Regions from separate parts of the Paenibacillus sp. fava2 genome, predicted to be linked through region 3. Evidence: riboswitches for the same ligand, from Rfam matches in the RefSeq annotation. Region 3 holds a riboswitch; each other region holds the start of a gene.
The links. A riboswitch is a leader RNA that binds a small molecule or an ion and turns the genes downstream of it on or off. The one in region 3 is predicted to bind cyclic di-AMP.
Positions count from the first base shown of each region.

Region 1: another riboswitch for cyclic di-AMP. It lies ahead of AC4G46_RS00505 (C40 family peptidase); the one in region 3 lies ahead of AC4G46_RS16835 (C40 family peptidase).
Region 2: another riboswitch for cyclic di-AMP. It lies ahead of AC4G46_RS20340 (NfeD family membrane protein); the one in region 3 lies ahead of AC4G46_RS16835 (C40 family peptidase).

Region 1 covers NZ_CM177755.1:102,620-104,941, forward strand. The annotation lists gene AC4G46_RS00500 (C40 family peptidase) at 36-527, opposite strand; cyclic di-AMP (ydaO/yuaA leader) riboswitch at 533-678, opposite strand; gene AC4G46_RS00505 (C40 family peptidase) at 1,061-1,489, opposite strand; cyclic di-AMP (ydaO/yuaA leader) riboswitch at 1,562-1,700, opposite strand; gene AC4G46_RS00510 (hypothetical protein) at 1,924-2,322, opposite strand, start outside.
Region 2 covers NZ_CM177755.1:4,637,301-4,639,622, reverse strand. The annotation lists gene AC4G46_RS20350 (HAD family hydrolase) at 54-743, shown strand; gene AC4G46_RS20345 (hypothetical protein) at 957-1,094, shown strand; cyclic di-AMP (ydaO/yuaA leader) riboswitch at 1,225-1,404, shown strand; gene AC4G46_RS20340 (NfeD family membrane protein) at 1,439-2,095, shown strand; gene AC4G46_RS20335 (flotillin family protein) at 2,105-2,322, shown strand, end outside.
Region 3 covers NZ_CM177755.1:3,907,867-3,910,188, reverse strand. The annotation lists gene AC4G46_RS16840 (glycine betaine uptake BCCT transporter) at 1-790, opposite strand, end outside; gene AC4G46_RS16835 (C40 family peptidase) at 935-1,405, opposite strand; cyclic di-AMP (ydaO/yuaA leader) riboswitch at 1,410-1,545, opposite strand; gene AC4G46_RS16830 (sensor histidine kinase) at 1,859-2,322, opposite strand, start outside.

The DNA.
Region 1 (2,322 bases), 3.5 Mb from region 3:
CAAAAATCCTGGAAAAGCACCTGTCTAATCATTACTTATTGAACATCATCGTTGTCTTCAACATCAGTTGCAACTGCATGGTAAGCATCTGTGCTCATGATCCGTTTCGCGCCAACGTAGCGGTTGACGTAGTAGCTGTCACTCAGCGAGCTGATGGTTACACCCTTTGAGCTTGAAGCATGTGCGAATTTGCCTTCTCCAACATAAATGCCGACATGAGATACACCGCGGCCGCTTGTATTGAAGAATACAAGATCGCCTTCCCGCAGATTATCACGGGAGATGGCAGTGCCCATCTGGTACTGGGAGCCGGACTGGTGCGGCAGGTTAATGCCAATCTTATCGAAGACATACATGGTGAATCCGGAGCAATCAAAGCCGTTGGTCGATACTCCGCCGGACACGTATTTGGTTCCGATGGCTTTATCGATGACTTTATCCATTTTGGAATCCGCGAAAGCGCTTCCTGCTCCAATGGTAAGCATAATAGAAAAACTGAGTAGTGCGGCGGCTAACTTCTTCTTCAAAAGTAAATACCCCTTCCAAATGCCTACGAGGTTAGCTTAAGGGTTCGGTTGAAGGTCCCCTATGACCCCTCTGTGAATAGGAGGTCAATTCACCCAAAAATTGGTTCCCCCGTTTCCCTTATTTCGTAAGGGAACTCGGCACGACTGTTGATTAGGATTAGCTGGCAGAACATTATGACAAAACGTTTGAAAAACCCGGTTGATTAATTACAAAAATGTTACTAAACGCTCACTGCGATAATTGTAGCAAAGACAGAGGCCGTTGGCAATCACTTAAAACATATTAGTGCATAATATTTGCGTTTTTTAAGAGAGATTTCTGCTTAAAAAGACTCAAATTTACGTGGAAAGTAAGCTTTTTCTGAAACAATGTTGGAATTTTTAGTAAGAGGGGTGTTTCATAAGCCCTGGATGTGTGTAAAAGGTAGAATAAGGAAACAAAAAGGAAAAACCCGGGAATGATTACGGCAATAATCAAATCCGGGCCAGTTTAGTTACAATTATGTGTCAGAGGTTAAATGTGAGGGGAAAGTTCAATCGTAAGCAACAGCCTGGTAAGCTGTTGTGCTCATTACTCGTTTGGCGCCAACGTAGCGGTTGGCCCAGTAAGCCTGGCTCAGCGAGCTGATGTTTACACCCTTTGAGCTGGAGGACTGTGCAAATTTGCCGTTCCCGACGTAAATGCCTACATGGGAAACTCCGTTACCCAGCGTATTGAAGAATACAAGATCGCCGGCACGCAGATTGCTTTTGGAAACAGCTGTTCCAATGCTGTACTGTGCTTTGGAGGTGCGGGGCAGGGTAAGGCCGATGCTCTTGAATACGTACTTGGTGAATCCCGAACAATCGAATCCCGAGGTACTTGTACCTCCGGTTTTGTATGAAACTCCGATGGTTTTGGAGATAACTGCGTCCATTTTGGAATCAGCTGAGACGCTGGTGGCGCCCATAGTGAATACCATCACAAGACCCAGTGCTGCTGCGGTGCATTTCTTTTTTAAATGTGTGCGGAACAAATTGTGACTTTTCAAAAGATGTACTCCTTCCAAGGCCTGCGAGGTTAGCTTAAGGATTCGGTAGAAGGTTCCCCTATGACCCCTCTAAAGCGAGATCAATTCACCCAAAATATGGTTCCCCCACTTCCCGGTGCTGGGAATTTGGCGTTTTATGCACCAGAACAGTGACTGTTGATTGGCAATGTTGAAGTGTATAAGGTACATACAGTTAGTCGAAATAGTTTCAAAAGATTACAAAGTTGTTACCAGTGGTACAGGCATCATTGTATCAGAGGTTTTGATGTTTTGCAAACTCTACGTTAATTCATTGTTAAGCACAAAAGAGTCACACCCCTGAAACAGAGGCAGTGACTCTTTTAATATGCCGTTTTGGCGGAAAATTATTGTGGAAATGTTTTGCTGCTCCATAGCTGGTACTGGGCGGCGATTCCCCACATTTTGAATAAGGTGGATGGAAGCGGTGCGAACTGGCGGAAGAGCAGCGCCGGCAGTCCGGGATAGAAGAGGGCGGTTACAGCCGACAGCAGCCACGTCAGCAGCCCTCCTGCGCCAAGCACAAGTGAAGCACCGGTTGAAGGAGCAAGCAGCCTGAGATAGGCCAGCAGAGCGGAGAACGTGCCTGTCCCGGCAGTATAGCCGAATTGCATGTAGAGTAGCACCGTACGGACGATGTAGAGATACAGCATCCAGGCCAGCAGATAGGGCAGAAGCTTCAGCAGGAGCTTATAATCTAATAAACCGCCTAACAGCAGTGTATACATTTTGGGCAGCAGCCAGTA
Region 2 (2,322 bases), 730 kb from region 3:
ATGGGCGGATTGGTGCTTGGAGGTACCTTGTAATTGAAAGAAGGGGGCAGACCATGAAAGCCGTTGGTTTCGATCTTGGTGACACATTGATTTATTATGAAAATGTACCGCTCAGCTGGAAGAACCTGTACCGGTCAGCGCTGATTGAAATCATGCAGGCCATGCAGGTCCGGTTTATTGAAACACATATCCGGCAGGCTGAGCAGGTGCTGTCCTTATATAATACCCGGATACACCCCAGGGATTTCGAGGTGACCGACCTGGAAGTTTTTGATAAAGTACTTGCAGCATGGGGAATAAGCGGCGGGAAGGCGGAAGAGGCTGCCAGCATATTTTTCAGCTTTTTTCAGCAGCGCTCCAAAGTGTACCCTGATGCGGCAACTGTGCTTAAAGAATTGAAGCAGAGGGGCTTGCCCGTGGGGATTTTAACAGATGTTCCCTATGGGATGAGCATGAAATATGTGGAGCAAGATGTCGAACCCGTCCGGGAATATATCGATGTCATCCTGAGCTCTGCAGAGATCGGGTTCAGAAAGCCACGGACTGAAGGGTTTATACAATTAGCGACAGAGCTGGGAATGGATAAACCGCAAATGCTTTATGTTGGTAACGAGGAGAAAGATATTGTCGGGGCTAATCAGGCTGGCATGGTCTCTGTATTAATGAATAGAGATCAGCAGTTAAAAAACTGGGGACAGCAAATCACAATCCGTTCCCTTACCGAAATATTGAATTATATTTGACGCATGAGCAGATCTGCAGCATATTAAGAACGTTCAGTAAAAATAATGCTTTGCCGTTCGTTCCCGTTATGCTAAACTGTGATCTGATGAGGGAAATCGGGCGGTAAGCCTTTATTTTTTGTATAATCAAGAACGATCATTCCCGTATAAGATATCAATCTCTAATCTGTGGGTCGTATCAGCAATATCTTACAGAAAAAAGGAGTGTTAGAGGTGGGAAAACTGGACGGAAAGGTAGCTTTGATTACAGAAGGAAACAGCGGTATCGGTCTGGCGGCAGCCCGGTTTTATGCAGGAAAATCCGTCCTTACGGAAAAGGGAGCAACAAGAAGCAAATCGCCGGCTGCTTAAGATCGGAGCCAAAGAATGCGCCTTCATTCAATGAGGGATGGCATTCTTTGGCTTCTTTTGCCATTCGTGACATTTTACAATATACAGCCGCAGGCGTAAGATTCAATCAGCAACTGAATCTAATATAACTGTTCTCAAATGGCTGAATTCCGGTTAAGGGAACGGGGGAACCAACGGTGAAAGCAGTATGTTTTGATGCTGCTCACCTGGGGTGAATCCTTGCTGCAGGTTGTTCATCAACCAGGCAGGGTAGGGCTATCTCACTGCCCGAATCCGTCAGCTAACCCCGTAAGCCTCGAAGAGAGAGGATGAGCGCCATGATCATTTAACCGACCACGGAAGCCCTGCCCTTCTGTGGTCTTTTTGCTGCGCATAGAGGCAGAAAAGACGTCCAGATAAGAAATTGTATTCTTATAACAACGATTAAAAGTCATTTTTATTTACTCGCCTGCAAGAAAGGGGGGATTAAAATCATTAGTGTATTTATTGTGTGCTTCTGGGCGGGGCTGGTGCTTATTGTCAGTGGCGGATTTCACGGTCACGGGCTGACGGGCCACTTTCATGCGGGAGCAGGAGGTCACGGCTTTATGCCTCTGCTGCTGCCGCTGACCGTGTCTGTCACAGTCTGGGGCGGCACGGGTTATGTGCTCGTCCGGTTCAGCGGGATGAACCTGCCGTCGGCAGTACTGATCTGTACCGTGATCGCCTTGCTGCCGGGCTGTCTGCTGTATATTGTGCTGATCCGGATGATGACCCGGTATGACAGCAGCATGAATGAATCGGATTATGATTTAGCGGGACAGCTCGGGTACATCAGTATTGCCGCAGAGGATGGAACGGCCGGGGAGATGAAATATGTGCTGCACGGGACTATGCGTTCTATTGGTGTACGGGCCGAGACAGGCCAGCAGCTTGCAAAGGGCGACAGGGTGATTATTTTGAAGGTGGATAAAGGTATGGCGGAGGTAACTCTTTTTGAAAGGGAAGCCGCCCAATTATAAAATCGGGGAGTGTCGGAGCAGATGGTTATTCTCTATTTAACCGCGGGAATTGTGGCAGTGATCCTGCTGGCTGTGTTCAGTATCGTAAACGCATATAAGAAGGTCCCGCCCAACCAGGCGATGATTGTGTACGGTCTCGGCGGCAAAAGAGTGGTGCAAGGCGGAGGGACGTTCGTCATTCCCGGCTTTCAGAATAATAAGACCATCTCCATGATGCTGATGAGCTT
Region 3 (2,322 bases):
CCCACACGAATAGCATTAACAGCACCGCTATAATTAAATTTGTGTTGCTGAGAATTTTTATGCCTTTGTCGAGACCCGTCGTCGCGGAGATGAGGTACAACACGGTCATTACAGCGATAATGACGATTTGTGCTGTTATCGTGTTAGAAACCCCAAATAAATAATGTAATCCTCCGCTGATCTGAAGAGCACCGAGTCCAAGCGAAGTAGCCACGCCAAATACGGTGCAAATAACCGCCAGAATGTCGATTGCCTTGCCCACCCAGCCGGCAGCCAGCCGTTCTCCGATTAGAGGAATAAAGGTTGAACTTATCAAGCCTTTATAACCTTTGCGGAACTGAAAGTATGCAAGTGCCAATCCGATGACCGTATAAATGGCCCACGGATGAAGCCCCCAGTGAAAAAAGGAATAGCGCATTGAAATCCTTGCTGCTTCTGCCGTACCTCCCTCTACACCCTCCGGGGGAGATAAATAGTGGGACAACGGTTCAGCCACGCCCCAGAATACAAGTCCAATCCCCATACCTGCGCTAAAAAGCATCGACAGCCAGGATAGTGTAGAGTATTCCGGTTCATCATCTTCATCTCCAAGCCGGATGCCGCCAAACCTGCTGAAGGCTAAATAGAACGTAAAGATCAGGAAGAACAGTGTGGCCAGCAAATAAAACCAGCCGAAATTGTGAATGGAGAAATTGTAGGCGATGTTAGCCGTACTTGCCAGCCGGTCAGGGGATACTGCTCCCCATATTGCAAAAATCGCAACAATGGTAATTGCAATCGTGAAAACCATAAAAGATCCTCCAAAGTTGTTAAGTTTAAACAGGTTTTCTTCAGTATGTGTTTTTTCAGCTTGTAATATTTCGTGAAAATAAAAAAGACCGCCTCTCATGAATAGAGACGATCTTCTATACTCCGGTTGTAGATGATCCTTGCATTAACGGCTCACCATATCAGAAAAGCTGTTATCACTTACCACCCGGCGAGCGGTTACATACCGGTCCTTATAATACGATTCTGACAAGCTGCTGATTTTTACTCCCTTACTGCTGGAAGAGTGAGCGAACTTGTTGTCTCCTACATAAATGCCCGCATGGGAAACTCCGGAACCCGTTGTGTTAAAAAACACAAGGTCACCCTCACGCAGATCATCTTTGGCTACAGGAATGCCGGTTTTAGCCTGCGATTGAGAAGTGCGCGGTAGGTCATCCACATTGAACTTCTTAAGTACATATAGAATAAATCCGGAACAATCAAAGCCTGATGTTGTGGTTCCTCCATAAAGATAAGGGGTTCCTACGACCTGATTCACAACACTGTCCAGCGATACCTCGCTTGCGTATGTACCTGGTGCTGCAGAAGCAAATATAAATGAGGCTGCCAACATGGATACGATGACTTTCTTCAGAAACTTGTTCTCCCTTCAATGCCTACGGAGTTAGCTGAGGATTCGGTTAAAGGTTCCCTATATTCCCTTTCGTTCAAGAATAATTCACCCAAAAAAATGGTTCCCCCGTTTTCAACGCTGAAATTCGGCAACTTATTAATATTTTGTAACTATTAACACTTTAATAGATGGCAGGCAGCCTGTCAATCCTTTTAAAATTTAATAGAATAAAGAGTAACGTTTTTGTCATTTCTTCAATTTAATGTTTTTTACAGGCTTTGTAGACCCTCGTAAATACGGCACTCAAACCTACGATAAAAAATATACAGGCTGCCATCTTTATGATCCCGCCTATTTGGATTAAGGGATTGCTCTGAAATGATACTGCGGATATCGTCATGCACGTTAAGCCCATACCGATAAACATAGCCGCTATGAGCCATTGTATTTTTTTCATTTGCCTGCCTCCTGACGTCATGGCTGCCGGTCAAACAGAATTTCGAAACGGGTGCCTTTACCTGACTGACTCGTTACTGAAATCTGACCTCCCTGCAGTTCCACCAGCTTTTTCACTATAGACAGTCCTAAGCCCGTTCCTCCAAATTGACGAGACCTGGACTTCTCTACCCGGTAAAAGCGTTCAAAGATGTACGGGAGCTCATCATTCGGAATGCCAATCCCAGTATCTTCGATGACTAACACAAAAGCACTGCTGTAATAAGATACGGAGACCTCGATTTTTCCTTTTTCGGTATAACGGACTGCATTCTCCAACAGATTGATTAGGATTTGCTCCATCCGTTTTTTGTCTGCACGAATATCCTTGATCATACCTTGTTCATGGTATAGCAAGCCGAGATTTTTTTCTCTTGCCTTGAGCTCTACTTTTCGTATCGCTTGCTGCGTCATTTCGGACATATTCACGGAGTCGAGTTCGA